2 regions of the Enterococcus sp. AZ194 genome follow, and region 2 is predicted to be linked to the other one. Evidence: predicted binding sites of a transcription regulator. Region 2 holds the regulator's gene; the other holds the start of a gene.
The links. The regulator HrcA, encoded in region 2, represses chaperone genes, less so after heat shock. The targets are predictions, from matches to a motif close to TTAGCACTCNNNNNNNNNGAGTGCTAA.
Positions count from the first base shown of each region.

Region 1: a site for HrcA is predicted at 9,763-9,789, ahead of groES (co-chaperone GroES). Genes of this name have one in related genera too.

Region 1 is NZ_JBIOQR010000001.1:2,902,707-2,927,601, reverse strand. It holds gene IGI37_RS13785 (helix-turn-helix domain-containing protein) at 1-199, opposite strand, end outside; gene IGI37_RS13780 (DUF1836 domain-containing protein) at 587-1,147, shown strand; gene IGI37_RS13775 (DegV family protein) at 1,140-1,997, shown strand; gene IGI37_RS13770 (MIP/aquaporin family protein) at 2,181-2,876, shown strand; gene yycF (response regulator YycF) at 3,097-3,801, shown strand; gene walK (cell wall metabolism sensor histidine kinase WalK) at 3,808-5,652, shown strand; gene IGI37_RS13755 (YycH family regulatory protein) at 5,649-6,977, shown strand; gene IGI37_RS13750 (two-component system regulatory protein YycI) at 6,978-7,835, shown strand; gene IGI37_RS13745 (MBL fold metallo-hydrolase) at 7,950-8,756, shown strand; gene IGI37_RS13740 (lysostaphin resistance A-like protein) at 8,938-9,618, opposite strand; gene groES (co-chaperone GroES) at 9,822-10,106, shown strand; gene groL (chaperonin GroEL) at 10,145-11,773, shown strand; gene IGI37_RS13725 (LysR family transcriptional regulator) at 12,136-13,002, opposite strand; gene IGI37_RS13720 (YeeE/YedE family protein) at 13,245-14,561, shown strand; gene IGI37_RS13715 (FAD-dependent oxidoreductase) at 14,615-16,318, shown strand; gene IGI37_RS13710 (ABC transporter permease) at 16,405-17,178, shown strand; gene IGI37_RS13705 (taurine ABC transporter substrate-binding protein) at 17,252-18,295, shown strand; gene IGI37_RS13700 (ABC transporter ATP-binding protein) at 18,322-19,089, shown strand; gene IGI37_RS13695 (S66 family peptidase) at 19,338-20,417, opposite strand; gene IGI37_RS13690 (DUF3916 domain-containing protein) at 20,677-21,192, shown strand; gene IGI37_RS13685 (hypothetical protein) at 21,245-21,571, opposite strand; partial or broken gene IGI37_RS13680 (GNAT family N-acetyltransferase) at 21,619-21,885, opposite strand; gene IGI37_RS13675 (YczE/YyaS/YitT family protein) at 22,123-22,746, opposite strand; gene IGI37_RS13670 (Crp/Fnr family transcriptional regulator) at 22,959-23,636, opposite strand; gene IGI37_RS13665 (nitroreductase family protein) at 23,739-24,485, shown strand; gene IGI37_RS13660 (MerR family transcriptional regulator) at 24,888-24,895, opposite strand, start outside.
Region 2 is NZ_JBIOQR010000001.1:1,505,507-1,511,684, forward strand. It holds gene hemW (radical SAM family heme chaperone HemW) at 1-1,051, shown strand, start outside; gene hrcA (heat-inducible transcriptional repressor HrcA) at 1,436-2,467, shown strand; gene grpE (nucleotide exchange factor GrpE) at 2,563-3,114, shown strand; gene dnaK (molecular chaperone DnaK) at 3,157-4,986, shown strand; gene dnaJ (molecular chaperone DnaJ) at 5,167-6,178, shown strand, end outside.

The sequences.
Region 1 (24,895 bases), 1.4 Mb from region 2:
CAACTTCTTCGATTATCTTAATTTGATTAAATTCTTTTATATTGTGTAAGTCTTCGTTTATGGATTGAACATATCTTTTTAATGTGGATGCTGAGACAGCCAGCTCAGTAAGAAGCCAGTCTTTACTGATAGGATTGTCCTTTGTCACGAGATATTTTAGGAAAACGAGTTTGCCTACTTCACGCTTGTTTAGAATCATTATTCATGCACCCTTCTCTTTTAAATATGAATAAAGATACCATGAGTTTCTTCGTAAGAAAAGCGGATACTGGAATTATGAAACGAATACATTCAGCTTTTAATCGAATTTTAAGTAGATGTAAAGGTTGATTCCAATAAAAGTCGAATGAATGTGATATTCAATAGTTTGATTTTTAAAAAGGAAGGTTATTTAAACGTTTCCGCTAATTCTTTTTGGATAGGCATTAGGTATTTCTGAAGAATAAGGAATTACTATTGATAAGCATGAAAATTTTTTGTCAATTTCACAAGTAATCAAAAAATGTACTATCTAGTTTTCGAAACTAATTTGAATGTTTTTGAAAACTATGATAAGATGTTATTGAAATTTATTAGAGGTGAACGTATGAATGAATTAAAAAAAGAACTCGAAAAATGGAGCCAAGAGCTTTCCGCGTTTCATTTACCCAAGTGGGAAGAGTTACCTGAACTTGATTTATATATGGATCAAGTGATTACCTTGATTGATCGCTATCTTTCGCCTGTGATTGAGCCAGATAAACATACGTTATTGACCTCTTCCATGGTGAATAATTATGTCAAACTAGGACTTATCCCGGCACCTGAAAAAAAACGTTACTCCAAACGGCATGTGGCTTTTTTGGTGGCTATTACCTTGTTAAAACAAGTACTGACAATTCCAGAAATCAAAGAAGGAATTTTATTTCAAGGAAAAGCAGTTGGCATAAGAGAGGCCTATAATCTATTTTGTCAAGAGCAGGAACAGGCGATTCATATTGCTTGTCGCCAAGCTCGTGGGGAAACGGTCACGATTGCACAACAGGAAGTTAGACTTGAATACTTAGCGGTAAAAGCGGCGACTGCTTCGTTTGCAGCCAAGCTTTTAGCAGAGAAAATGATTGAACTTGAAATGAATTATATGAAAGAGGGACACTTTGATGAATAAAGAAAAAATCGCTATTTTGGTAGACTCAGGAACAGATGTACCGGAGGAAATTATCAAACAAGAAAATATGTACATGATTCCGTTGAAAATTATATATAAGGATCGAGAGTATACGGATAAAGTGGATATTACTGCTGACGAAATCTATAAAAAATTGCCAGTAGAAATCCCAAGCACTTCCTTACCAGATGGAGAGGCGATTACACAAATCTTTGATAAAATTAAAGAAGATGGTTATGAAAAAGTGTTAGCAATTACTATCTCTAGTGGTTTAAGTGGGACATTTAATGTGGTTCGTTTGATAGGTGAGCAGTACCAAGGGTTAGAGACATTTGTTTTAGATACTAAAAATATTGGGATTGGTGCAGGCTTTCAAGCAATACGTGCAGCTGAGCTTTTGAATGCGGGCACTGGATGGACGACTTTAAAAAAACAATTGAGTGATGAAATTAAAAGAAACAAAGTCTACTTTAATGTAGCGACCTTGGAATATTTGCAAAAGGGTGGACGAATTGGTTTGGTTGCTTCAATCTTGGGGAATGCCTTGAAGTTGAACCCGATTATTTCTTGTAACGACGAAGGAATTTATCATACAGTTGCAAAAGCACGTGGCCGCAAGAAAAGTTTAGAAAAGACCGTTGAATTAGTAAAAAAATTCGTTGGCGAGCATGTTCACTTTAACTTGGCGGTAGCGCATGGTGATGCTTTAATTGATGCAGAGTGGATGAAAACCAAACTACAAGAAACGTTCCCTAAAGTTGGTCAAATCTACTTTGGTCAAATTTCTCCAGCATTGGTTGTTCATACGGGACCAGGACTACTAGGCGTGGGTATTCAAATTATTAAGTAATGAGACTATAGAGGGCATTAAGGATGAATTTGTTTAGCAAATTTAACCTTAATGTCTGTTTTTATAAGAAAATGGCTTGACCTGTAAACCAAGATAAATAACAAAAGACAAGAATGAGAAAAAACTAATTTTTATTTCAAAAATAATAATGCAAAAGTTACCCATTTTCTTTCTGAAAATGATATGATTGATTTCATGAAAGAGGTGGAAATTTTGAAAAAAGCAATAGCAGAACTTATTGGTACATTTATTTTAGTGTTTATCGGAACGGCAACTGCTGTTCTAGGCGGGGGAATTGATGGGATTGGAATTCCAGGTATTGCCTTGGCATTCGGCTTAACGATTGTGGCCGCGGCTTATAGTATTGGGACGGTCTCAGGAGCTCATTTGAACCCGGCTGTTTCAATCGCTATGTGGGTTAACAAACGAATCACAGCAACAGAATTACTTTATTATGTGGTAAGCCAAGTACTTGGGGCTATTTTAGCAAGCTTCACCTTACGATTTTTATTGAGCGATGCTGGAAAGTCACTAGAAAATTTAGGCCAAAATGGTTTTAGCGAGTTAGGAACAGGCGGTGCTTTGGCTGTCGAAATCATCTTAACATTCATTTTTGTCTTAGTTATTATGACGGTAACCAGTGCGTCAAAAGGAAACAGCAAGCTTGCCGGACTCGTGATTGGTTTGACTCTAACACTTGTTCATTTTGTAGGGATTCCATTAACAGGAATGTCTGCAAACCCAGCAAGAAGTATTGGCCCAGCAATCTTCGTCGGTGGCGATGCACTTAGTCAGCTTTGGGTATTTATCGTGGCGCCAATCATTGGTGGTTTACTAGCAGCCGTAGTGGCTAAAGCTTTGTTGAACACAGAAGAATAGGTCATCCTTCAAAAACTATTAAAAGGAACAAAAATCACAGGTTGATTTTTGTTCCTTTTTTTTACCTTAACAACTATTTTATGGATATGAAATGTGCTATCTATGCACAAAAAATCTCAGTTTTTTCTACTGTAGATTTACGAAGGATGAAAGAATTTCAGAAATGAGGTATAATGAGTAAGAATCAATAGAGATGAAAATGAAACCGAGGTGGCTTCTAATGAAAAAAATATTAGTAGTAGATGATGAGAAACCAATTTCAGATATTGTGAAATTTAATTTGACAAAAGAAGGCTATGAGGTGTTTACAGCCTATGATGGTGAAGAAGCATTGGAACGGGTGAAGGAAGTTGAACCAGACTTAATTTTACTTGATTTGATGTTGCCAAAAATGGATGGACTTGAAGTGGCTCGTGAAGTGCGCAAAACGTATGACATGCCGATTATTATGGTAACTGCAAAAGATTCTGAAATCGACAAAGTATTGGGGCTAGAATTAGGGGCAGACGATTACGTAACCAAACCTTTTTCTAATCGTGAGCTCGTCGCTCGTGTAAAAGCCAATTTACGAAGAGGTGCGGTTCCTGCCAAAGAAGCGGAAGAGACTGCGCCATCAGAGTTATCGATTGGTGATTTGACGATTCATCCAGATGCTTATATGGTGACAAAACATGGGGGAACGATTGAATTAACACATCGTGAATTTGAATTATTATTTTATCTAGCCAAACACATTGGTCAAGTAATGACACGTGAGCATTTGTTACAAACTGTTTGGGGTTACGACTATTTTGGCGATGTTCGGACGGTCGATGTAACGGTGAGACGTTTGCGTGAGAAGATTGAAGACAACCCAAGTCATCCTAATTATTTAGTGACGCGCCGTGGTGTTGGTTACTACTTACGTAATCCGGAACAGGAGTAAGCTTGCATGAAAAATAAAGTTCGTTTTTATCAATCAGTGAATTTCAAGATTGCCCTAGCGTTTATTTTAATTTTACTGATTGCTATTCAGATTATTGGGGCTTATTTTATTCGAGGATTAGAGAAGGAGACTATCAATAATTTTATTACGGATATGAATTCTCGAGTGACCGGTCTTGCTTCAACGGTTGGACCAGAATTGAATAAAAAAGGCGAAGACGGACAAGAAACAGAAGACGTGACAGCGAATATTCAACGAATTATTAATAGTAGCTCGTTACCTGATGTGATTGAGGTTCGTGTGATTGATGATAAAGGGATTGTTCGGGCAACTAACCGCTCGAATGATTCTAGTATCATCGGCAAAAAAAATGACTATACGCGAGCCAATGATTTCACCAGCAAACAAGAGGTCGTGCTTGATCCAAGCACTGATAAACGAGTGAACATCAATATACAACCGATTCAGTCCCCGACTGGCGATGCCAATATCGGGGTTCTTTACGTTAAAAGTGATATTGAAAAAAAATATTCGGAAATTAGTGATACGGCGTTAATCTTCTTTACTGCGTCAATGATTGCGGGACTTATCTCAATTGTTGTCGCTGTTCTTGTTTCTCGTTCAATTACACAGCCGATTGGCGAATTAAAAGAGCAAGCATTACGGATTGCACGTGGCGACTATTCAGGCAAGGTTCAGGTGCATGGGAAGGATGAATTGGGTCAGCTGGCCGATACGTTTAACCAACTAGCTGAGCGAATCGCCGAGGCCCAAGATACCATGGAATCTGAGCGGAATCGATTGGATAGCGTCTTGTCTCATATGACGGATGGTGTTATTGCGACAGATCGACGAGGTAAGATTATTACCATTAATGAAATGGCGCTCTCTTTATTAGATGTCACGACAGAAGAGGCAATTGGCGAATCAATTTTAACCTTGTTGGATATTGAGGAAGAGTATACGCTAAGAAAACTCTTAGAGGATACGGATGATATGGTTTTAGATCGTTCCGTTTCAGCCCAAGAAAAAGATCAAATGATTTTACGCGTTGATTTTGCGATGATTCGTCGTGAGTCAGGGTTCATTAGTGGGCTAGTGGCGGTGTTACATGATGTCACTGAGCAAGAAAAAACGGAGAGAGAACGAAGAGAGTTTGTTTCGAATGTCTCTCATGAATTACGCACCCCATTAACGAGCATGAGAAGTTACATTGAAGCATTGAGTGAAGGCGCTTGGCAAGATCCAGAAATTGCGCCAAACTTTCTAAATGTAACCTTGGAAGAAACTGATCGAATGATTCGGATGATTAATGACTTGCTCAGCCTTTCAAGAATGGATTCTGGTAATGCAAACATCCAAAAGGAATTCGTTAATTATAATGAGTTAATTAGTTTTATTTTGGATCGATTTGATATGATGGTAACCAATCAAGAAAAAAAATATACAATTCGCCGAGAGTTTACCCAAAGAGACTTGTGGGTTGAGGTGGATACAGATAAGATTATTCAAGTAATTGATAATATCATGAATAATGCAATCAAATATTCGCCAGACGGAGGAACAATTACTTGCCGTTTGCTTGAAACACATAATAATGTTGTATTGAGTATCAGTGATCAAGGGCTAGGAATTCCTAAGAAGGATCTTGCTCGAGTCTTTGAACGGTTCTATCGTGTAGATAAAGCACGCGCTCGTGCACAAGGTGGAACAGGGCTTGGCTTGGCGATTTCTCGAGAAGTAATTAAGGCGCATGGTGGCTCAATTTGGGCTGAAAGTAAGGAAGGAAAAGGTTCGACCTTCTATATTTCTCTTCCATATGAGCCTTACGAGGAGGATTGGTGGGAATGAAAATACCTGAAAGAGTCATTCAAATAGGATTGGCATCCTTAATCTTACTTAGCCTGTATTTTACCTATGTCATTTGGCTGAGTCCGGCCAATAAGGGGACAGCAAGCCTAAGTAGTGCAGCCAATCCAGTTGTGGCAACGCCAACAAATTATCGAACGGCAAGAGAGACCTTTTTACCTTTACGAGTCGTTTGGTTTCAAGGAAAAGAGATAAAAGAAAGCACGAGTGAAAACTTGATTACGAACATTCAAAAAGAACTCAGCAAAGCATCGATTGGCAAAGTTGAAAAAAAAGGTAGCGAGGATGAAAAAGAATTTGCTTCATATAGCCAGATAAAAGAGGGAATTGAGATGGGCTACGCATCAAATTTCTTACTTTCGAAGTATGATGAAACTTACAAAATGTCGATGGATCTGGATGCAGTCAATGATGGGAATGTCTATTTTAATCATTTGCAAATTGATTATGAGAAGAAAAAAATTCGTTTTTTAAACTACAGTACGTTTTCTGTCTATGAGGCAACTATTGATATCAATGAGACGGCCATTAAAGAATTTTTGACACAGAAAAACACTTCCTTACTTTCCATGAAAAGTGCGGAAGACTCAATTTTGAGTCATCAATATAGTACACGAGATAGAATCAAATTGAAAAAATATAGCTATATTCTCGCTCAACAGCCAGTCTCGTTGTTTAGGAATGCGTTTTTCCAAAATCCTGAGAATGTCCGAGAAAATAATTCTGTTTATTCTTTTTATAGTGAACGAGAAGTATTATCGGTCTCATCGGATGATCAGCTGATTGATTTTAAAGGAGAAAGCCCGGGAGAAGAGAAGCGAATGGATATTTTTTCAGGAAGCTTTTCTTATATTCAAAAGCTAAGCAATACGATTGGGAATCTTCGTTACTTTGACTATGACTCTGGTACCGTGAACTATCGGACGTTTGTTGAAGGGTTTCCTGTCTTTAGTGATGGGAAACAGGGAAAAGTTAGTATTAATATTCAACGGACGACAAATAGTCAAAACGGTAAGCAGTCCGCTTACTCTGTTCAAATTGCCACCAGTAGAAACACGATCCAAGTGCCAATTCCTTCTGATGAGGAAGTCGAATTGGTTAGTACCAATGAGGTGATTCAGCAGTTACTCGACAAAGGAGCTCTTGTTAACAAGATAAACAATGTCATGATTGGATACACTTGGGAAGTCATCAAAGATACAAAATCCGTCGTTGACTTGAAGCCTGAATGGTATGTTCAATATGAAAATACTTGGTACTCAGCCAGGGATTTACTCCAAAAGCTACCAGAATTGGAGGCGAAGTAAGTGGATTATCGTAAAATTGAATGGATTTTTTTAATCGCATTTTTAGGGCTCAACCTGTTTTTGTTTTCCATTTACAGTGAAAGTCAAAATGAAGAGAGTCTAATTAGTCGCTACAATCAAACAGAGTCACTTGAGAAACGTCTAGCAAATGACAACATCCGTGTCAGTCGCAATTTTTCTACAAAAAAAAATGAGGGTTACTATTTAAGTGGTGAGCAGACCGATATGTCACAAGCGATAGACCAAGCCAATGAAAAAGCAAATGTGAAACAGTTTTTAGAGTCAGGTGTGAGTATTACTGAAAATACGTTGACCAATAATTTAAGAAATGATTCATACGTTAATGAAGAAAAAATAGAAGAGAGTCTGACGGAGTTTCTGCGGAAGAAAGACCGCGTTCTTTTTGGCGATGAATATACGTATTTAAAGTATTTTTCAAGCAGTAACGAAGGATTCCAAAAGTTAGTTGCAGCTCAAAGTTTTGAGGGGATTCCTTTTTATGATGAGACTGCGAAAATCGAGGTCACCCTAGAGCCTTCTGGCGAGTTATTAAAAATTAGTAAATACACCCAAACGCATATTGAAGGGATTGAGACGCTTCGTGAAAAGATGGATCTTTATACAGAATATGATGCGGTGAATACACTCTATACAAACAACCGGATTCCTAGTGGTTCAAAGATTAAGTGGAGTCAATTAGCTTATTCAAGAATCTTAAAGGTTCGTGAAAAGAATGTCTATGTTCCTGTGTGGTTCATTGCGATAGAAACAAATGAAAAAGCTCTGCAAGTTGAAAGCGTAAATGCCATTAGCAATACCATAACAACCAATGCGATTGTCCCTAAGATTAATCAGTAGTGATTGACAAGAGAGAAAAGGATGGTTATCTTATAGCTAGTATATGTGTTTGCTACTATAGATATCAAATGCGCAGATAGAGTAGTAGAGATAGAAGGGAAGAAGCTGTAAATTATGGATTCAAAGGAAGCATTTAAAGTTAGTATCTTAGCTAGTGGAAGTACAGGTAACTCCCTTTATATAGAAAGTGATAAAAAAAGAATTCTTGTTGATGCCGGCCTAAGCGGAAAAAAAATCACGTCGTTAATGGCTGAAGTGGGACGTTCTCCTGAGGATTTAGATGCCATTTTGGTGACACATGAGCACAAAGATCATATTCATGGCGTCGGTGTTTTGGCTAGAAAATACAAGTTGGACGTCTACGCAAATGAAAAGACTTGGGATGCCATGGACAGTATGATAGGAAAAGTTGATGTCGCTCAAAAACATATTTTTGAAATGGGGAAGGTCCTAACACTCGGTGATTTGGATATTGAAAGCTTTGGTGTGTCACATGATGCAGCAGCTCCTCAATTCTACCGTTTTTATAAAGAGAATCGTTCGTTTGTTGTATTGACGGATACAGGTTATTGCAGCGATCATATAAGAGGTGTTATTCAAGATGCAGATGCGTATCTGATGGAAAGTAATCATGATTTGGAGATGTTACGAATGGGTGGTTATCCATGGAGCTTGAAGCAACGAATTTTAGGTGATCATGGTCATTTGTCAAATGAGGATGGTGCCTTAGTTATGACCGATATTATTGGCGATCGAACCAAACGAATTTATTTGGGACATTTGAGCAAAGAGAACAACATGAAAGAGTTGGCTCATATGACGATGGAGAATACGCTACGTGAAAGAGATTTTGGTGTAGATGAAGATTTCAGAGTTTATGATACTGACCCAGATTCCGCAACAGAGCTCTTTTCAATTTAAGAATACAAAAAAAGTCGCATGCTGTGAAGAGCATGCGACTTTTTTGTAAGGGATGATATAGGTAGTCTAAGTGTCATAAATCCTACTGCGAAAGAATTTTCAATCCTCTAATTCGTCATATGAACTTGTGCTACATCCGTAATTCCTGCCATAAAAGCGTTCGACGTCTGGTCACAAGTAGCTAGCTTATTCCAGCCAACTGAATAAGTAGAACAACCAGATTCATACCAATGTGTGTACAGATAGAGGTCCAAATACTGCCAGTAAAATAATATAATAATGAAAATAAAAGGCCTAACGAGAAGTAAATCAGTAAATGACCATCTTGATGGGCGATAGCAAAAAAGAGAGAACTGATTATTGCGCCGACCCCAAAATTAGAATAATGATTTATGAAGCCTAAAAAGGCCCGTCTAAATACAAGTTCTTCCATTATTGGCGCAATGATAGTTGTAACTAGCACATAGACAGGAAGTTCAAGAACAGTCTGAGTGATGGTTTGGGTATTTTTTGAAGTGGCGGTTGATTGAAACAGCCAACTTTCAACAATAGCCAACCAATATTGAAGAACTAGCGCAAGTACAATTCCAACAATAGCCACTAAGAAAATTTGAAGAAGCGTTTTTTTCTTCCTTTCAAAAGGGAGAGGTTCAGTTTGGCGCGTATAAAAATAGAGAAGAAGGAGCATACCAAATAAGGAAGAAAGGATCACACTCAAGAGGTAGGGTGTGATAGAAATTCCCATGTAGCTCACTTTCTGATTAGCAGAAGAAATGAGTCCAACTTGGACAAAAAAACCTGGCAGCATTAAGGAAAGACCATAGAAAAACACGGTTAAGAAGCTATATTTTTTTAAAGACATAAAAGGGCTCCTGTCTAATTTTTATTCATTATATCACACGAAAAACAAAATAAAGTCGTTGGAAGTTGCAGAAAAATTTTGAGATTTTTTTGAAAGAAAATACTTGCAAACTGAAACGGAAATGAGTATCATAAGAAATGTAAGTTAGCACTCAAAGTACAAGAGTGCTAAAAACTAATTACTATTTAACGGAGGGATTTATCGTGTTAAAACCATTAGGCGATCGTGTGATTATTGAAGTCGCACAAGAAGAAGAAAAAAGCGTTGGAGGGATTGTTTTAGCTTCATCTGCCAAAGAAAAACCACAAACGGGTACGGTTATCGCAGTTGGTGAAGGACGAGTACTTGAAAGTGGTCAAAAGATTCCTGCAACAGTTAAAGAAGGCGACCAAGTAATGTTTGAAAAATATGCTGGAACTGAAGTGAAATACGAAGGAAAAGAGTATTTAATCGTTTCAGGGAAAGATATTATTGCGATTGTAGAATAATAATCAACTTAAAATAAATTCTAGAGGTGGAAAAAATCATGGCAAAAGACATTAAATTTGCAGAAGACGCACGCGCAGCAATGCTACGTGGAGTAGATATTTTAGCGAATACAGTAAAAGTAACATTAGGCCCTAAAGGAAGAAACGTTGTTTTAGAAAAATCATACGGTTCTCCACTAATCACAAATGATGGGGTAACGATTGCTAAAGAAATCGAATTAGAAGATCATTTTGAAAACATGGGCGCAAAACTCGTTTCAGAAGTTGCTTCTAAAACAAACGATATTGCAGGTGATGGTACGACAACAGCGACTGTTTTAACACAAGCAATTGTTCGTGAAGGATTAAAAAATGTGACTGCTGGTGCCAACCCATTAGGAATTCGTCGTGGGATTGAGCTAGCAACAAAAGCAGCGGTTGAAGAATTGCATGCTATTTCAACAGTTGTTGACTCTAAAGAAGCTATCGCACAAGTTGCAGCCGTTTCTTCAGGAGACGAACGCGTTGGCCAATTGATTGCAGATGCAATGGAAAGAGTTGGTAACGACGGAGTGATTACAATCGAAGAGTCTAAAGGGATTGAAACTGAGCTAGATGTCGTTGAAGGAATGCAATTTGACCGTGGTTACCTATCACAATATATGGTGACTGATAACGATAAGATGGAAGCTGTTTTAGATAATCCGTATATTTTAATTACAGATAAAAAAATCTCAAACATTCAAGATATTCTTCCATTATTGGAACAAATTTTACAACAATCTCGTCCATTATTAATCATTGCTGACGATGTAGATGGCGAAGCACTACCAACCTTGGTATTAAACAAAATTCGTGGAACCTTTAACGTTGTAGCTGTTAAAGCACCAGGTTTTGGTGACCGTCGTAAAGCGATGTTAGAAGATATTGCTGTCTTAACGGGCGGAACAGTGATTACAGATGATTTAGGCTTAGAATTAAAAGATACAGCAATCGAAAATCTTGGAAATGCAAGCAAAGTAGTTGTTGATAAAGATAACACAACAATTGTTGAAGGCGCTGGTGAAAAAGAAGCTATCGATGCACGAGTACAATTAATTAAAAACCAAATCGCTGAAACAACTTCTGATTTTGATCGCGAAAAATTACAAGAACGTCTAGCTAAATTAGCCGGTGGAGTAGCGGTTGTCAAAGTTGGGGCAGCTACAGAAACAGAATTAAAAGAATTAAAACTACGTATTGAAGATGCCTTGAATGCAACACGTGCCGCAGTAGAAGAAGGGATGGTTTCAGGCGGTGGAACAGCGCTTGTAAATGTGATTGGTTCAGTTGCAAAAGTAGCAGCAGAGGGTGATGTGGCAACTGGTCTTAAGATCGTCATTCGCGCACTTGAAGAACCAATTCGTCAAATCGCTGAGAATGCCGGTTACGAAGGTTCAGTTATCGTCGACAAACTAAAAAATGTTGAATTAGGCGTTGGTTTTAATGCTGCAAATGGCGAATGGGTAAATATGGTCGAAGCAGGAATCGTTGACCCAACTAAAGTAACTCGTTCAGCTCTACAAAATGCCGCATCTGTTGCTGCTTTATTATTAACAACAGAAGCAGTCGTTGCTGACAAACCAGAACCACAAGCACCTGCAATGCCACCAATGGATCCATCAATGGGTATGGGCGGCATGATGTAGGCTCTTTAAAAGGACTAACTTGATCTAACCAACCGTTTATTCGGATAAAAAGAGCATGGGACATAACTTTTTGAGTTATGTCCCATGCTCTTATTTTGGCGTAATTTTTTTCTTCGAATGTCGACTAACGGCACTCCTATAGTAAAGTTTTTATTAACTCTATAAGCTTTAATCAGACTGTTCATATATCCTTATATAGGCACGAAAAGAAGTTGAGGATATCCCTTGTTATATAGGAGTGCCTTTCTACTTTTAACTAGTGAAACGAGTATGATGAAGACTATAGTCTGTGATGATGAAGGATTCAGAAAAAATGAAAAGAACTATCTTTTGGAACCATAGGGGAAATAAGATACTCGCTTTTAAAGCTGTTGCAACAAAACCAACTCGGCCATTATTTGAGGGTCAATTTTTTTCCCTTTGAGCGTGACTAAATAAAAGTATTCTATGAATAATTGTTCAAGTGGAATTTTTTTTAATGTCTGGTTCTTTAACTCTTTTTCTACTGAGGCTTCAAATAGAAAACTTACTCCTCTATTTTCGGATACTCTCTTTTTTATAATAGTGGTTGTTGCAATTTGACTACATCGTTCAAAGTCCTGTGTCTTTAAGTGTTCATTATGAAATTTTTGTTTCAAAATATCTGTTACGCCGGATCCTTCTTCCCGTAAAATGAGAGACTCGGGTAGCAGATCAGCTAGACAATGAGCTTGCATAGCGCGATTATTGTCTACGGCACAAACCCCAATTAGTTCCTGTTTAATAAAAGGAGTTAAATTATAGTTATCAGAATTTAGGATACCCGCAATAATCCCTATATCAATCTGCCCCTCTTGTAGCTTTGTTAATAAAACACTGGTTGTATCTATGGAAAGCTCGATATCTTTTCTGTTAAAAAAGCTTGTGAGAGGAGTCCCTTTTTCGAATAAGATGTATTCTCCAACAGTACGACCACAGCCGATTTTTATTGTTTGCTTATTTTGCAACGTGTTACGAGTTATCTCGATTTCGGGCAATATTTGTTCGAGACGCTCGAGTAAATAGATCCCTTGTTTTGTCAATTTCAGATGACGATTTTGGTAATTAAATAAAGGAACACCTAAATCATTTTGTAGATACTGAATGTGCTGTGTAACGGCAGGTTGGCTGAGGTTTAGTTCTAAGGACGCTTGCGTGTAGTTTAAGGTTTTAGACAAAGTTATAAAGGTTTGATAACGGTAGTCTAGCATAAGTGAATGGACTTCCTCTCTGAAAATATAGAATACGCTTTGTTTGATTGTGTAAAAAATCACAATTTGATTGTATCCATAAGTATATCTTATAAGTGAATAAAAATAAACGATTTTACGGAAGCTGCTATTAGGTGTACTCTTTAACAAGAGAAAGCATTCACGAAATATATTTAGTTCATTTCATCAGGTGCTTTCCAAATTGAATTATTTGTGAAATGGAATACAAGAGGAGTGGAAGAATGCAAGAAATTGGACATCAGAATGAGGTAGATTCAGTAGGGACACAGCGCTTGATATTCAATAGCCAACCAATCATTGGGGCCATTGTTGTTGTAGTGTTAGTCGGGTTAGGCTTTTATTTGAACAATGTAAAAGCCTCTCTAGCAATGCATCTTTTTGCAGGAGTATTGATGGGGTATGTTTTATCAAGAGCTCGGTTTGGTTTTGCGGGAGGAATTAAAAGGATTTTTGTACGAGGAGAAGGTAGTTTATCAAAGGCACTTATTATTATGTTTGCTATCACAATGTTTATTACTTTGGGGATTCAATGGTATTCAGCCCAAGCTGGTGCAGTACCTGATTACTTAGCTGAAAAAGGACAAGCTATTATTCCAGGTACACAGAATGTTGCATTTACGAATATTGCAACGATTGTTGGTGGACTATGTTTTGGAATCGGAATGATTTTTTCTGGGGGCTGTGCTTCTGGAACTTTGACAGATTTAGGGGAAGGAGAAGGCCGCGCGTTTGTTACCTTAATTTTTTTTATCATCGGTTCAGCACCTGGCGAAATAGCTCGCAAAATTGTTGATGGAACAACAATTGGTAAGATTGGAATGCAAGTATATTTGCCTGAGACTTTTGGTTTTTTTGCGGCGATACTGCTATCACTGTTAGGGTTAGTCTTGTTATACTCTCTTGCTGTGAAATACGAAATTAAACGAAAGGCTCTGGGAAGTTATCATGATCCTCTGGGCGATTGGGAAGATTTTGAAAAGCCAGCAGATAATAATCACTCACTCACACTCTTTGAAAAGGCCTATCACAAATTATTTATTGAGCGCTGGACATTCATGCGTGGTGGAATACTAATCGCTTTTATCTGGGTATTTATATTAGTGACTCAGCATAAAGCCTGGGGGGTTACGTCATCATTTTCTAAAATGAGTGTGTTTGTTGGGGAAGCATTTGGGCTACATTTTACCAACACTAAGCTAGTTGAATTGTCACAAGAAATATCAGGCGGCATTTGGTTTGATGGTGGAACCATTCGAAACTTTGGGCTGATTATAGGTGCCTTGCTAGCCTTTTTACTGGCTGGACGTTTTAAATTGAATTTCAATTTTAAAGTGAAGGACGCAGGATATTTTATTGCTGGTGGGTTATTGATGGGGTTCGGTGCACGTTTTGCAAAAGGCTGTAACGTTGGCGCGTTATATTCTGCTATGAGTACATTCTCTATTTCAGGATGGGTTTTCTTAATTGCTATGATTTCAGGCGGTGTTTTCGCATTAAAAGTATTTGCAGGCAAAGCTTGTACACTTCCTAAATTGTAGTCAAAACTGATTAAATAGATTCGTAAAAAAGTTATTCTTTTGGAGGGAAAAATATGTCAAAAAAGATTGTAGTAATTGGTGGCGTTGCTGGCGGCGCCTCAGCAGCAGCACGTATCCGTCGTTTGGATGAGTTGGCAGAGATTGTCCTATTTGAGAGAGGTCCGTTCGTATCTTTTTCAAATTGTTGTTTACCATTTCATTTAAGTGGCACGATACCAGATGCTAATGATTTAGTTTTAATGAGCCCGATACAGTTTAAGAAACAATATAATATTATTGCAAAAGTCAATAATGAAGTTATTTCTATTAATAAAGACGAAAAAACGGTAACAGTTAAAAATAGGGAAACCGGTGAGCATTTAGATGAGCCATACGATGAGTTGATTCTATCTCCTGGGGCACGAGCAATTATGCCAAGCAGTATTAAAGGGATTGATGCTGAAAATGTCTTTTCTGTGCGAAACGTTCCAGATATTGTTGCAATCAAACAATACATTGATGAAAAACAGATTGAAGACATCGTTGTTGTAGGGGGAGGCTTTATTGGATTAGAAGTGGCTGAAAACCTAAAATTAGCGGGGAAGAATATCAGTTTAATCGAAGCTACGAATCAAATAATGAAGCCATTTGATTATGATATGGCTCAAATTTTACACAAAGAACTCTTAGATAAGAAAATCAATTTAATTGTTGAAGATAGCGTGGTTGAAATTACACTAGAACATGTTGTCTTAGCATCTGGTAAAAAAATACCGGCTAAAGCTGTTGTAGTGGCAATTGGCGTTACTCCAGAAACAGACTTAGCCCAGCAATCAGGATTGAAGATTACAGAAACTGGTGGTATAGATGTCAATCATCATTATCAGACATCAGATAAACATATCTATGCTGTTGGTGATGCTATCGAAGTGACACATATGCAAACAGGTAAAAAGACACGGTTAACAATGGCTGGGCCGGCTCAGCGACAAGCGCGTGCGGCTGCCGATCATATCTATGGACGGACGTATCGAAATAAAGGAGTTATCGGCTCTTCTGTTGTCCGAGTATTTGATTTAAATGCAGCACGAACTGGGTTAAATGAAAAAGAATGTCAAGCAGAGGGGATAGATTATCAAACTGCTTATGTTATTCCGAAAGATAAAGTAGGCTTAATGCCAGATGCTAAACCATTATTTTTTAAATTAATTTTTGCTGTTCCTTCTGGTCAAATTTTAGGGGCACAGGCGATTGGTCAAGGAAATGTTGATAAACGAATTGATGTTATTGCAACGATGATTACAATGAATGGAAATTTACAAGATTTAGCTGAGGTAGAATTATCTTATTCCCCGGAGTATGGGACAGCGAAAGATGTTACCAATATGGCAGCACTCGTTGGGTTGAATATTTTAAATGGGGAGTATCAACAAATCCCAGTCACTGAAATTCGTCAATTAGTCGAAGACAATGCATTTATTATTGATGGTCGTGAATCTGCTGAATATGCAGAGGGCCATATCAAAAATGCTGTAAATATCCCGATGAGTGAATTTCGCGATCGGTTAGATGAAATTCCAGACGACCAGCCAGTGTATGTGCATTGTTTGTCTAGCCAACGCAGTTACAATATGTGTAGGGCTTTAGGGATGCTTGGCTTTGATAATGTCTCGAACATACAAGGATCATTTTTGGGTCTAAGTGTGTATGAATACTTTAATGACCAAACAAAAAATCGTGAACCAATCGTTACGAACTATCGTTTTGACTTAATGTAAAAAAATGCTCACCATGCAATTTTTGTATGGTGAGTTAAACTCTTAGAAAGTAGCGTTAATCCATTGCTTTCATTAAGGAAATGACTATGAAAGAAATTAGTAAAAAGAAATTTAGTTTAATGGTTCTATTAACTTGGGTTATCTTGCTTGGAATTTGGTGGATTACAACGAATACTCGCTTAATTGATTCTAAGTTGGTTCCGACACCACAAGAAACGTGGCGCACATTCATAGATATTCTAAAACACGGCTACAACGGCATGTCTTTGTGGAAACAGCTAGTAGACAGCTTCTATCGAATGTTTATTGCTGTATTTTTTGCCATTGTAACGGCAGTTCCTCTGGGTTTGTTGAGTGGGTATTTTGTGTTCTTTAGAGCAATCATTGATTCATTAGTTCAGTTTTATCGTCCTCTGCCTCCACTGGCTTACTATACACTATTAATTCTTTGGTTAGGTATTGATGACACGTCTAAAATAACGTTATTGTTCTTGGCGGCATTTGCCCCAATCTATGTATCATGTGTCTCGGCCGTTTCAAGAATAAACAAAGACTATGTATTAAGTGGGGAGTCCCTTGGTGCAAACAAGCAACAAGTTTTTTTCACTATTGTTTTTCCAGCATGCTTACCACAAATTTTTACAGGAATTAGAACAGCTGTTGGCGTGGCCTATACAACACTGGTAGCGGCTGAAATGGTTGCTGCCACTAGTGGGATTGGATGGATGGTGATAGATGCTAGCCGTTACTTGAAAAGCGATGTGATGTTTGTTGGAATCATAATTATGGGGATCACAGGTGTTTTATTGGACTTTATTCTACGTCAAATTGAAAAAAGAATCGTTTTTTGGGAAGAATAGTTGAAAGGTTAAATATTCAGATTGGGAGAATACACTCTTAATTTTCCCAGGCGCAAGGAGGTGGAGGTGTATTATGAATAAATTAAAAATCATTGCTGCAATGGTTATGGTGGGATTATTACTGACTTCATGTGGCGATACCAAGAGAAAAGCAGAAGACAATGATACAGGACTACCAAAAGAAGTCAACATAGGGATTATTCGAGTGCCCAATGATAAACAGGTGGCTATTTCAGAAGGGTACTTTGATGATTATTTTACAGATAAAGGAATCAAGACAAATTTTATTTTTTTTGATTCAGGTGTGGCGGCTAACCAAGCATTCGCATCTGGGAGTATTGATTTTGCAGAAATGGGTTACACTAACGGAGTAGTCGCATTATCTAAAAATCTATCTGTTGAATTAATCTGGATTCACGATGTTCTTGGAAGCAATGAAGCTTTAGTTGCTCAAAAGGATTCTGAAATTACAACGGTTGCCGATTTAAAAGACAAGAAAGTGGCTGTTCCCTTTAGCTCCACAGCACATTTTTCATTATTGAAGGCTTTGCAAGAAGCCGGGATTGAAAAGGATGTCCAACTACTTGATATGCAAACAGCAGAGATTGTGGCAGCATGGGAACGTGGTGATATTGATGCCGCCTATACGTGGCAACCAACGTTAGCAAAAATAGAGGAGACTGGAACAAGACTGACTGATAGTGAAAAATTGGCAGAAAAAGGTTATATGACAACAAATATTGATTTAGTTCGCAAAGATTTTTCTGCAAAATATCCAGAACTAGTTGTTGATTATTTAGCAGTAATGTCAAAAGGCCGCGAATTGTATTGGGAGGATGCTAAGACTGCATCAAAAATTGTCTCTAAAGATTTAGAAATTGAACCAGAAGAAGCTCTAGCACAAATGAAAGGTTCTACATGGCTGACACCCAAAGAGCAGTTATCAGAGAAATATTTTGGTACAATGAAAAAACCTGGTCAATACCATCAAGTTTTTATAGATACAGCGAAATTTTTGAAAGAACAAAAGTCCCTCTCTGAAGTACCAAGTGAAGAAGAGGTTCATCAGTTTATCAACTCCAGTTATATTGAAAAACTAATCAATCGTTCAAAATAAACAATAGGAATTTAGAAGGTGGAAAAATGATAGAAAAGCTGCTGGAAGTTTGCCAAGCAGAAATTGTTTATCAATCAAAAGAAGAACAAATACAAGCAATAAAACCTATTGATTTGACGATTAATCAAGGCGATTTTATTTGTCTAGTTGGGCCTTCCGGGTGTGGCAAAACCACATTATTAAAGATGATTGCAGGTTATTTGAAGCCAACATCAGGGAGTTGTTATATGAAAGGCAGGGAGATTACGAGTCCAAGCTGGAATAGAGGCGTGGTCTTTCAATCACCGACACTATATCCTTGGTTGAATGTTGAAAAAAATATTGAATATGGCTTAAAGGTTCGAAAAGTTCCTAAAGAAGAACGGAATAGAATCAGTGACTATTTTTTAAAGCAAATAGATATGAAATCAGCTGCCAAACGATATCCATTCGAACTATCTGGTGGAATGAAACAACGAGTTTCAATGGCTCGAGCTTTAGCAAATGAACCAGAGTTACTTTTGATGGATGAGCCATTTGGTGCGCTAGATGCGTTGACACGGATTAATATGCAAGCTTTACTTCGTAGAATTTGGTTAGAGAACAATAAGACTATTTTCTTAATCACACATGATATTGAGGAAGCTCTATCTTTAGGAACAAAGATATTGGTTATGTCTAGTGGTCCAGGTTCGATTATTGAATCATATGATGTTCATTATGCTCGTATTGCTTTAGAAAGAGATAATCGAGTTAAAAGCGATGAGAAATTTGTTCAATTGAAGAGTCGTATCTTGAATCGTATTATGGGCTAACGTAGAATATTGGGATTATAGGAAGCATGAAAGCTTTAAAAAGGGATGTAGTGGGAGTAGTTCTGCTAGCATGAGAGGATCTTAGCTCTGTTTTTCATAAATAAATTCCCCTGTCTGATTGGTGACTCTGTCTTACAAGGGAATTTATTTCGTGGAATGCGATGGATTATTTCAAGACTTCCGAATAACTGATTTGTAGCATTATTTTATCGTGGATTCAAATGTAGAGATATCCTGTCATCCTCTGATTAATCACTAAAAGGGTTCTCCAAAAATTTGATTTCTTGTTTGTTTACATCTACTTGAGCCTTTATTCCAATTGGTAAGACACATCTAGGGGTGGCATGACCGAAATTCACGTTACAAACAATCGGGATATTTTTATTATCGATTACTTTAATCAACGCCTCTTTGTATTCTTCGTAAAAAGTCTCATCTTGTGGTTTTCCAAAAATAATACCATTAATCTGATGAAACAAACCTCTTCTTTTTAGCTCCAGCAGCATTTCTTTTACTACTTCTGGCGATTCTTTCAGTTCAGAAGTCTCAATAAACAGTAGCTTTCCTCGCCAGTCATTGGCTGTAGGGAACAGATGATAACGCTCAATAATGACTGGTTCATCTTGGTGAAAATGTGGCGTAAGCATATCATAAAGACTATCTAGGCAACCGCCAAGTAGTTCTCCTTCAAAAACTGATTTCCCTTGTAATAGCTCATACCCTTTGTGATCTTTATGAGCTATCCTGTTCTTACCAATAGCTTTTGCGGAAAAATCAGTTCTTTCTTCATACCAGATAGCACTTGGCGTAATTTTTCCATAGTTTTTTGAATCTTTTAGATAATACTTGAAATATTTTTCAGTGTACGACAGCATTTGGTTGCTAATTTCTCCTAAGTCAGTGATCAGTGCCATGCCATAATAAGTTGTTAAGCCTAACTTATAAAACATGAAGTGATTGACCGTGGTATCTGAAAAACCAGTAAATAATTTGGGCTTATTTTTTACTAACTCAATGAATTCTTTGTTCTCCATTAGATAAGGAAGTGTCTTATAAGTATCATCGCCACCAATTGCGCAGATAATTCCTTTAATTGAGTCATCACGGAAGGCTTCAATCAAATCTTCGGCTCTCTTTTCAGGATGATTGGCAATATAATCAATGCCTTTTAGTGCGTGAGGCATATAAATAGGCTCCAAACCAAATTCTTTCAAGCGTCTAGTTCCAATCTCCAAATTATGTCGAATATAGGGCTCACCCAATAAGCCCGATGATAGGCTAACAATCGCAACTTTGTCACCTTTTTTTAGTTTGTTGGGTTTTAACATGTAGCTATCCTCCTAGCATTTGCGTCTATATTTTATACTATGAAACTATTTCATCAATAACATGCATAGCCAGATAAATCACTCATCAGTAAGTTAGCTCATGATATAATTACAATGGCATAATTATTTATATACAGTGTAACATCAATAATACAATTCCCTATCTAAAAAAGATAGAGTAAGTTTTCTGTTAGTAAATAACTCGGAAATCCCACTACAGTAAAAAAGTTTAATAGAATATGTTGAAAGAGGAATCTTTATGAGAGCAAAAAAAGTCAGAGGAATTAGGCGGAAATTAAATAAAATGTTTTACCATGTTGCTAAATATACAGCGGAGTTTCCTACAATTAATGGTGACTATTGGCACTTATATTTACCGACGACTTACAATTTTATTAATTCGCCTAAGCTGCCTAATAAAGTTAAGATACAATGTATTCAATTACTAATCAATAAGGCACAACAATTAAGTGAGTTAAAACCAATCGATCAAGAGACTTACCGAGTAGTTGTTGCAATTACTCTTAATCATTTATGGAGCTCTCAGATTATTCTATTCAAAGGGGATAATTATTTTAATGTTTTTTTTGATAGAAACGATAACTATCAAAAGTGGTCACCTCTACCTGGTCATAAAAAATTTGAGTTGCAGGAAAATTTATTTGTTCCAGAAAATTTTAGTGTTCTAGGATATAAAGAAACACTTTCGTACGAGGGGGCTCCTAATATAATCAGCTATACAGGTGACATATGGTTTATTGGAAACCTAACCTAAATTGAAACTCAAAATAGACTGACCTTTCATTTCACTCGTTCTCCCCTAACAGTTAGAGTCCGAGCCTAGTTTTTTCGGTAGAATAGTAAGTAATCTTTTTCTTGTTTTGTCTTGCATAAACAATCTCTAGTTGTGTTCTCTCGCCAATATAACCATCGACGTCGATTACAAAAATCCCGTCCGCTAAATCAATCTTTTTAAGATGGACAGCTCCTAAAATTTCTTTCTCTTCATCTGTAAGTTTCGGTTTATCTCCTAGTTCGAAAAAAACGGGGCTGAGTATAACTAGCCCTTTTTGAGAAAGGGTCATTTCTACTTTTTTGAAGGTTTGTTCAAATTTAATCGAACCGCATAAAGTGATGACTTCGGTCTGACTCATTGTTTGTCCTCTCATTGCTGAATTATTTTGGGCGCTCAAAATTTTCTTTAACTCAAAAACTTGATACAGGATACTTCTGATTCAAATCCCAACTGTTGGTAAAACGGATAAGTTTCCTCTTCGGTAGATAAGGTGATAATCTCAAGTCCTTGTGCCTTGGCTTCTTTTAGTAAGGCTTGAATGAGTTGAGTGCCAAGTCCTTTTCCTTGGTGTTCGGGGCTGACCATGACATCTTCTATATAACCATGCTCAAGTCCTGGGCCACACATATAACCAAAAGCCACGAGCTCATTGGTTTCATTTGCTCGAATACTTGCATAAAAATTACATCTAGAAAATAAAAGCGGATAATCAGAATAGCGTGGGCCTCAACCAATTTTCATCCGTAATTTAGGGACTTCTTCATTTTGTATAGGGGCATTAATTGATAACTTATAAATGATTCAACACATCCTTTTATGTAATAAATCTAGTATAGCAGATTACATTCATCTGCAGAAGGCGACAAAAATTCTTATTTGTTTGTTGAACTGCGTAAAAGAGACACTCATTTAAATCAGCTGACGACTATAAATGAACTGGTTAATCGGTTTTGCCAGTCGATCGGATATAAGTTGAACAAGCGGAGAGAGGCTGAACAATACGATGAAGGTACCTAGCGCAATTTGTCGAGCGATGAATAGAGTCAAGACAATCGCGATTGAGTCACCAACGAATTTTGACGTTCTGAGATTTAATGAAAAACGCCGGGCAAGACTGAGCATCAAACAATCTACATGATTGGTTGGATACTTTGCTTGAATATAAATAGAAATACCAATCGACATTAGGACAATTCCAGTAATAAATAGAATAATCCGTACGATGGGTGTTTCACTAGGCCAACTATTTTTGACGAGCGTTAAATAAAAGTCAATGAGGAGACTTTGGATGAGACTAGTAATCAGCGATAAAAAGACGTGCCAGTCGTTGGTTAAGAGGTAACAGACGACCAGAATCAATGAAGCAGTTAGAATTGTTGCTAGGCCGACAGGAATCTGGGCTTTTTTGCTGAATGCGACATAGACACCGTCCCATGCACTTTGACCATAAGTACTTGTAATCAGAAAAGAGATTCCTACTATTAATAAATTAAAACCAATCAAATAAATAGCCGTCCGTTTGATATAGATCATTTCATTCACCTTCCATTTCGAAATCTTGTTAAATTTCAATAAGTTCGGTTCATTGTAGAAAAAAACGAACGGGAAGTCTGTTGCTCAGGCAACGCAACTGATTGTTTATTGAACGCCATACCTCAAATCAATAGTAGATAAGCTGTTTTATCAAATTATTAACAGGAATAAACACGCAACTGATTCGTTAAATAATTGTATAGGGTATCTTTTCAGTCACTGAGACTCATGGTTGAGTTGATTTCAAAAGAATTTTTGTGATAACTGATAATCCCTGCTTTTTGCATCGTACTGAGTTCCCTTGAAAGTGCACTTCTATCAACGTCTAAATATTGGGCCATTTCTTCTCTGTTAAACGGGATAAGAAAGGCATTTGATTGTTGTTCTTTGGCTATTCTTGAGAGGAAGGTTAAGACTTTTTCTCGAACAGTTGGCATGATTAAACAATCGTTTCGATCATGGAGTTCCAAGGCTCTTTCTGAGACGCTATCAAACAAATTAGATAAAAACAGACGATGAGCGGACTCAATTTCTGGGTAGTAACTAAAGAGTTTTTCTCTCGGAATACAAAGCATTGTCAAAGGTTCAACAGCACGGATTGTCATCGGACATTTTCGTTCGATGCTCAAGGCAGTTAATAAAGCTGAATAGCCACCTGCATGATGGAACGTTACGATGATTTCTTTGCCAAGGATATTTAATTTGCTGCTTAAGGCCGTGCCGCTCATTATAATCCCTAATTCGTGCACTTCTTCTTGTTCATACACAATAGTCTCGCCTTTTTGGTAAACTTTTTGTTCAGCATTCATGCGTGTGAGCAAGGCTTCAATTTCTGAGAGGGTTAGACGGGCAAAAAGATTGGTGTTTGTTAGAGTTGAATAAGGCATCATGACTTTTCCTCCTACGTTGCGTAGGCAACATATTTTATAGGTAGATGATAATATAATTGGCTGGTAAGTACAATACAATTGCTAAAAAAGGAGTGCTGAAAAATGAATTCAGTCATTGAACTACAACTAAAACACAAAACAATTCGTAAATTTAAGGACAAAGAATTGGACGAGACGACAGTTTCACAGTTGGTGGAAGTTGCCCAACATACGGCTACCAGTAATTACGCGCAATCGTATACCATTATGAGTATAACAGACGAAAAAAAGAAAAAGAGAATAGCTGAGATTGGTAGACAGCCGTATATAGCCGAGGCGGGGCATCTTTTTATTTTGCTATCAGACCAAGCAAGAAATGCAAAGATCGTTGAAGAGTCAGGAGAGTCAACCGACATTTTTTCTTCGTTTGATAAGTTTTTGATTGGGGCGACAGATGCTATCTTAGCCGCTCAAAATATTGTTGTGGCTGCTGAAAGTTTAGGATTAGGCGGTGTTTTACTGGGAAGTATTCTCAATCAAGTAGATGAACTGACTCAGCTTTTGGAATTACCGCCATTAGTTGTACCTGTTCTAGGGATTGCATTAGGTTACCCTGATCAAGAGCCTCAGCAAAAACCACGTCTTCCAGAAAAACTCGTTCATTTTGAAAATACGTATCCTAAATGGGAAAACGTTTCGGAACAGTTGGTAGAGTATGATAGCACGGTGACCAATTATTATAATGCTCGCGATTCAAACAAACGGATTGAAACATTTGCTCAAATGATTACACAATGGAGTCAAACAACGCATCCAGGACGTCTGAAAATGTTGACCTACATTCAGGCGCAGGAGCTAGCAAAATACTAAAAAAGTGGCTCTAGGCAAAAAGCTTGCCGCACAAACGAAGCATCATTAAATCAAATAGAAAGTCCCTCAGCTAGACATGATTTGTGTCTAGCTTTTTTTAACTGAAAAGGGATTATATAATGTCGAGGTGTAAGAAAACCATTGGTAATAGTTTTTCCAGCACCTTTCATGAGACAAAAGTAGCAAGGCCGCATCCATGATTTCTTCCATCAAAAAGTTATGCCCCATGCTCCTATTACCCGAATAAACGGTGGGCACAGAAGGGACTCCATCTGCTCTCAACAACTTCTACGCATGAGACATGCTAGAGTTGATGTTGCACAGTACCTACCCGGTTCTCGGAATTAAACACTTCTGTCCCAACCTTATTTCTACTAGAAAACTATCGAGCCTTTTCCAAATTTATTTTT
Region 2 (6,178 bases):
ACCTGTAGATACTTATATTGAGAAGATGCTTCTTGAGATTGAACTGCTAAAAAAGAATTATCCAAGTCAGGATACCAAAACTATCTATATTGGAGGGGGGACACCGACTTCTTTATCGGTAAAACAGTTGGATTATCTATTAAAAGGTGTTCGCGAACGATTGCCGTTTGATGAATCTAACGAATTTACGGTGGAAGCGAACCCTGGTGACTTGACGCAAGAAAAGTTACAGGTGATGAAAAATTATGGTGTAAACCGCTTATCAATGGGCGTTCAAACATTTGATAATCAGTTACTTAAGAAAATTGGTCGAAAGCATACCGCTGAAGATGTGTATCAGACAATGAATTTTCTAGAAAAGGAAGATTTTCAGAATGTCAGTATTGACTTAATTTATGCGCTGCCTGGGCAAACGCTTGAAAGCTTTCGTGATACATTGACGCGTGCGTTGGCGCTTGATTTGCCTCATTATTCTTTGTATTCATTGATTTTGGAGAATAAAACCATGTTTATGAATTGGGTGAGACAAGGGCGATTGGAGCTACCAGATCAAGAGACAGAGAGTCAAATGTTCGAGGAAACGATTGAAGCGATGGAATTGGCGGGACGGCATCAATATGAAGTGAGTAATTTTGCTTTACCAGAAAAAGAAAGCCAGCATAATTTAATTTATTGGAATAATGAACAATATTACGGAATTGGGGCTGGTGCGAGTGGTTATTTAGGTCAAACGCGTTATAAAAATCATGGGCCAATCAAGCATTATTTAAACCCTTTAGAAATAGGTGAACTTCCAGTTGTTGAAACAGAGGAATTATCCCAAAAGAATCAGATGGAAGAAGAAATGTTTTTAGGCTTGCGAAAAAAAGTAGGCGTGTCTACAGAAGTCTTTTATAAGAAATATCAGATAGAGTTACAGAGTGTCTATGGTAAGGTACTTAAAGAACTCCAAGATGACAACCTTATAATAGAAGAAAACGGATTTGTTAAACTAACAAAAAAAGGATTATTCATCGGCAATCAAGTGTTTGAAAAATTTTTATTGAGTTAGGACGACTTATCTCGTTTAAGAAAATCTTAAACAAGAAGTTCCAGCGAGTTTGTGGGACTTCTTGTTTGTTGTGGCATAGAATTTTTATTGCAGTAGTATATAAAATATTAGAAATTCATGAATAAAAAAGCTTTATTTATAAGGGTTTCGAGAACATTTATTCATTATCTAAGAAGGATTTTATTTAAGCAAATCGAGAAATAATTAATGTTTTCAGTAACAAGTAGAGCAAACTATTTTTGAGAAGAAAAATCAAATTAGCACTCTGTTGATCAGAGTGCTAAAAAATATGTATTTATTCTTGACAGATTTTAAAAGACTTGCTATATTATTAATTGTGTTAGCACTTAACAACTAGGAGTGCTAATGAGAGGTGATGAAGTGATGTTAACACAACGACAAAATAATATATTGCGTCTAATCATCCAAAATTATACTAGCAATGGCAGTCCAGTTGGGTCAAAAAAGTTAATGGAAGACGGTATCCAAGCTAGCTCTGCAACCATTAGAAATGAGATGAAGAGTTTAGAGGATGTCGGGTTACTATTAAAAACACATTCATCTTCTGGGCGGATTCCATCGATGGCCGGCTACCGTTATTATGTTGACCATTTGCTGAAGCCTACTCGTGTAAATAATGATGATATGCAAGTAATCCATCAATCATTTGGCCAGGAGTTTCATGAAATTAATGAAATTATCCGGCAGTCTGCTGAGATACTTTCTAGTCTAACAAGTTATACGGCTTTTTCATTAGGACCTGAGATTAAAGAAAGAAGATTGACTGGTTTTCGAATAGTTCCACTAAATGATCGCCAAATTATTGCGATTATTGTCACGGATAAAGGGAATGTTGAGAGTCAAGTTTTCACGATTCCAACAGCTATCAGTAGTCCTGATTTGGAAAAAATGGTACAAATCATCAATGATAAATTAGTTGGGCAGCCACTTCTAACGGTTTATCAAAAACTACGAACAGAAATTCCGATGATTTTGCATAAATATTTTCAAACAACAGAGGGGATTTTAGACTTATTTGATTCAGTATTTGGTCAAACCTTTGAGGAAAAAATTTATGTTAGCGGCAAGATGAACGTCCTTAATTTTGAACCACAACAGGATTTGAATCAGTTTAAGTCGATGGTTTCATTTATGAAAGATTCTGACGGGCTAACACAATTGCTAGCACCTATAAATGGCTCTATTCAAATTCGGATTGGCTCTGAGATGGGAAATGAGTTGTTGCAGAATATGAGCATGATTCAAGCAACTTATGAGATTGAAAACCATGGACGTGGAACGATTGCGCTACTTGGACCGGCTAGTATGCCGTATTCAAGAATGTTTGGTTTGGTGGATACCTTTAGAAATGAGCTAGGTAGTAAGCTTGCTGAGTATTATCGTTCATTAGAATAAATCAGTAGATATGCTATAAAGGAAAATATTCCTTGAATATAGAATGAGTAACTTGATGAAAATCGAGGAATCTGTGAAGAAGGGAAGTCAGTATTTTGAAAGAAACCAACAAAAAAGAAGAACTTCAAGACGAAGTGACAACTGAGTCAGCTGAACAAGTAGAATCTACTGAATCAGTTGAAGAAGTCGTTGAAGTCTCGGAGATTGATTCATTAAAAGTTGAATTATCTGAGATGGAAGACAAGTTCTTACGCGCTCGTGCTGAGATGGCAAATATGAGTACTCGTAACAAAAATGAAAGAGAGCAGCTACAAAGATATCGTTCACAGGATTTAGCCAAAAAACTATTACCTGCGATTGATAACCTGGAACGTGCGCTTGCAACCGAGGTTAGTGATGACCAAGGAGCTAGTTTGAAAAAAGGCGTGGAAATGGTTCTTGAAAGTTTACGTGTTGCTTTAAAAGACGAAGGCGTTGAAGAAATTCCAGCAAAAGGCGAAATTTTTGATCCGAATTTACATCAAGCGGTTCAAACAGTTCCAACAGAAGCAGGTGTTGAGCCAGAAACAATTGTTGAGGTTCTTCAAAAAGGATACAAATTACATGATCGCATCTTACGACCATCAATGGTTATCGTTGCACAATAGTGCTTAATATAAAAAATAAAACAGTTTAAGGAGACTTTTATCATGAGTAAAATTATCGGTATTGATTTAGGAACAACAAACTCTGCTGTAGCAGTATTAGAAGGTGGAGAAGCAAAAATTATTACAAACCCAGAAGGAAATCGTACAACTCCTTCAGTCGTTTCATTTAAAAACGGTGAAATCCAAGTTGGCGAAGTAGCTAAACGTCAAGCAGTGACTAATCCACATACAGTAAGCTCAATCAAACGTCACATGGGTGAAGCTGGTTACAAAGTTGAAATGGATGGAAAATCTTATACACCTCAAGAAATTTCTGCAATGATTCTACAATATATCAAAGGCTTTGCAGAAGATTATTTAGGCGATAAAGTTGAAAAAGCGGTTATTACTGTTCCAGCTTACTTTAATGATGCACAACGTCAAGCAACAAAAGACGCTGGTAAAATCGCTGGTCTGGAAGTAGAACGTATTGTCAATGAACCAACTGCTGCTGCGTTGGCTTATGGTTTGGATAAAACAGACAAAGATGAAAAAATCTTAGTATTTGACCTTGGTGGTGGTACTTTTGACGTATCTATCCTTGAATTAGGTGATGGTGTCTTTGATGTGTTATCAACTGCTGGAGATAACGATCTTGGTGGGGATGATTTTGATAACAAAATTATTGACCACATGGTTGCTGAATTCAAAAAAGAAAACGGTGTGGATTTATCAAATGATAAAATGGCGGTTCAACGTTTGAAAGATGCTGCTGAAAAAGCGAAAAAAGATTTATCAGGTGTAACAAGTACTCAAATCAGCTTACCGTTTATTACTGCGGGCGAAGCTGGACCATTACACTTAGAGTTGACATTAACTCGTGCGAAATTTGACGAATTAACTCAAGACTTAGTTGAACGTACAAAACAACCCGTACGCCAAGCATTAAAAGATGCTGGATTATCACAATCTGAAATCGATGAAGTAATCTTAGTCGGTGGATCAACTCGTATTCCAGCTGTGGTTGAAGCAGTTCGTAAAGAAACAGGAAAAGAACCGAATAAATCAGTGAATCCAGATGAAGTAGTAGCAATGGGAGCTGCCGTTCAAGGTGGCGTAATCACTGGTGATGTTAAAGATGTCGTATTGCTTGATGTCACACCTTTATCACTAGGGATTGAAACAATGGGTAGTGTATTCACGAAATTAATTGACCGTAATACAACGATTCCAACAAGTAAGTCTCAAGTCTTCTCAACAGCAGCAGATAATCAACCAGCTGTAGATATTCACGTATTACAAGGTGAACGTCCGATGGCTACAGATAACAAAACATTAGGACGTTTCCAATTAACAGATATTCCAGCCGCGCCACGTGGTGTTCCACAAATCGAAGTAACATTTGATATCGACAAAAATGGGATTGTTAATGTATCTGCAAAAGACTTAGGTACTCAAAAAGAACAAAAAATTACAATTAAATCCTCTTCAGGTTTATCTGATGAAGAAATCGAACGTATGGTGAAAGATGCTGAAGCGAATGCTGAAGCGGATAAAGCACGTAAAGAAGAAGTTGACTTACGTAATGATGTAGATGCTTTATTATTCACTGTTGATAAAACATTAAAAGACCTTGAAGGCAAAGTTGATGCTGACGAAGTGAAAAAAGCAGAAGACGCTCGCGATGAATTAAAAGCAGCTGTTGAAGCGAATAACATCGAAGAAATGAAAACAAAACGTGATGCATTAAATGAAATCGTACAAAATCTTACTGTGAAATTGTATGAACAAGCCGCTCAACAACAAGCACAAGAAAACCCTGAAGCTGCACAAGGCGGAGCAGATGATGTAGTCGATGCTGATTTTGAAGAAGTAGACGGTGACGATAAATAATTCATCATTCTGATTAGAGAAAAGCCAAAGTCACTCTTTGGCTTTTTCTTTTGAGAAGTATAGCTTGTTCTCATAAATTCCTTGATGAAAGTATTCAGCTTTCTAGAAAACTATGATATGATAACAACGATGTGAATAATCTAGCAGTTGATTATTCGAACGAATTGGGGGGGAAAGCCAATGGCAACAAAACGAGATTATTACGAGGTCTTGGGTATATCTAAAGGGGCTTCGGATGATGAGATAAAAAAAGCATACCGCAAGCTTTCCAAAAAATATCATCCAGATATTAACAAAGAAGCAGATGCCGAAGAAAAGTTCAAAGAAGTTTCTGAAGCTTATGAAATATTAAGTGATCCACAAAAGAAAGCGGCTTATGATCAGTATGGTCATGCAGGAACAGACTCAAGCTACGGAGGTGCCGGTGGATTTGGCGGCTTTGGTGGTGGAGGTTTCAGTGGCGGTGGCTTTGGTGGTTTCGAAGATATTTTCGATTCTTTCTTTGGCGGCGGTGGACGAACTGCTGACCCAAATGCTCCGAGACAAGGGGCCGATTTGCAGTACACGGTTGAACTTAAGTTTGAAGAAGCTATTTTTGGTGCGGAAAAAGAAATTAAGTATAATCGTGAGGAAGTCTGTCATACATGTAGCGGGAACGGTGCTAAACCGGGTACACAACCTGAAACATGTCATAAGTGTCATGGCTCAGGCTCAATTAATGTCGAACGTCAAACACCGCTTGGCCGTGTGATGAGTCGCCAAACATGTGATGTTTGTCGTGGAACAGGAAAAGAAATCAAGAATCCATGTCCAACTTGTCATGGTTCAGGTCATGAGAAGAAGGCCCACTCAGTCAAAGTCAACGTCCCAGCTGGTGTAGAAGAAGGACAACAAATGCGTTTATCTAACCAAGGCGAAGCCGGCACTAATGGTGGACCATATGGTGATTTGTATGTTATTTTCCACGTTGAGGAGAGTGATATTTTTGACCGTGATGGTTCAGAAATATTCTATGAACTTCCTTTAAGTTTTGTTCAAGCAGCTTTAGGTGATGAAGTTCAAGTGCCGACTGTTCACGGCGATGTAAAACTTAAGATCCCTGCTGGAACGCAGAGTGAGACAAACTTCCGTCTTCGCGGAAAAGGTGCACCTCGTTTGCGTGGTGGCGCAACAGGCGATCAACACGTTAAAG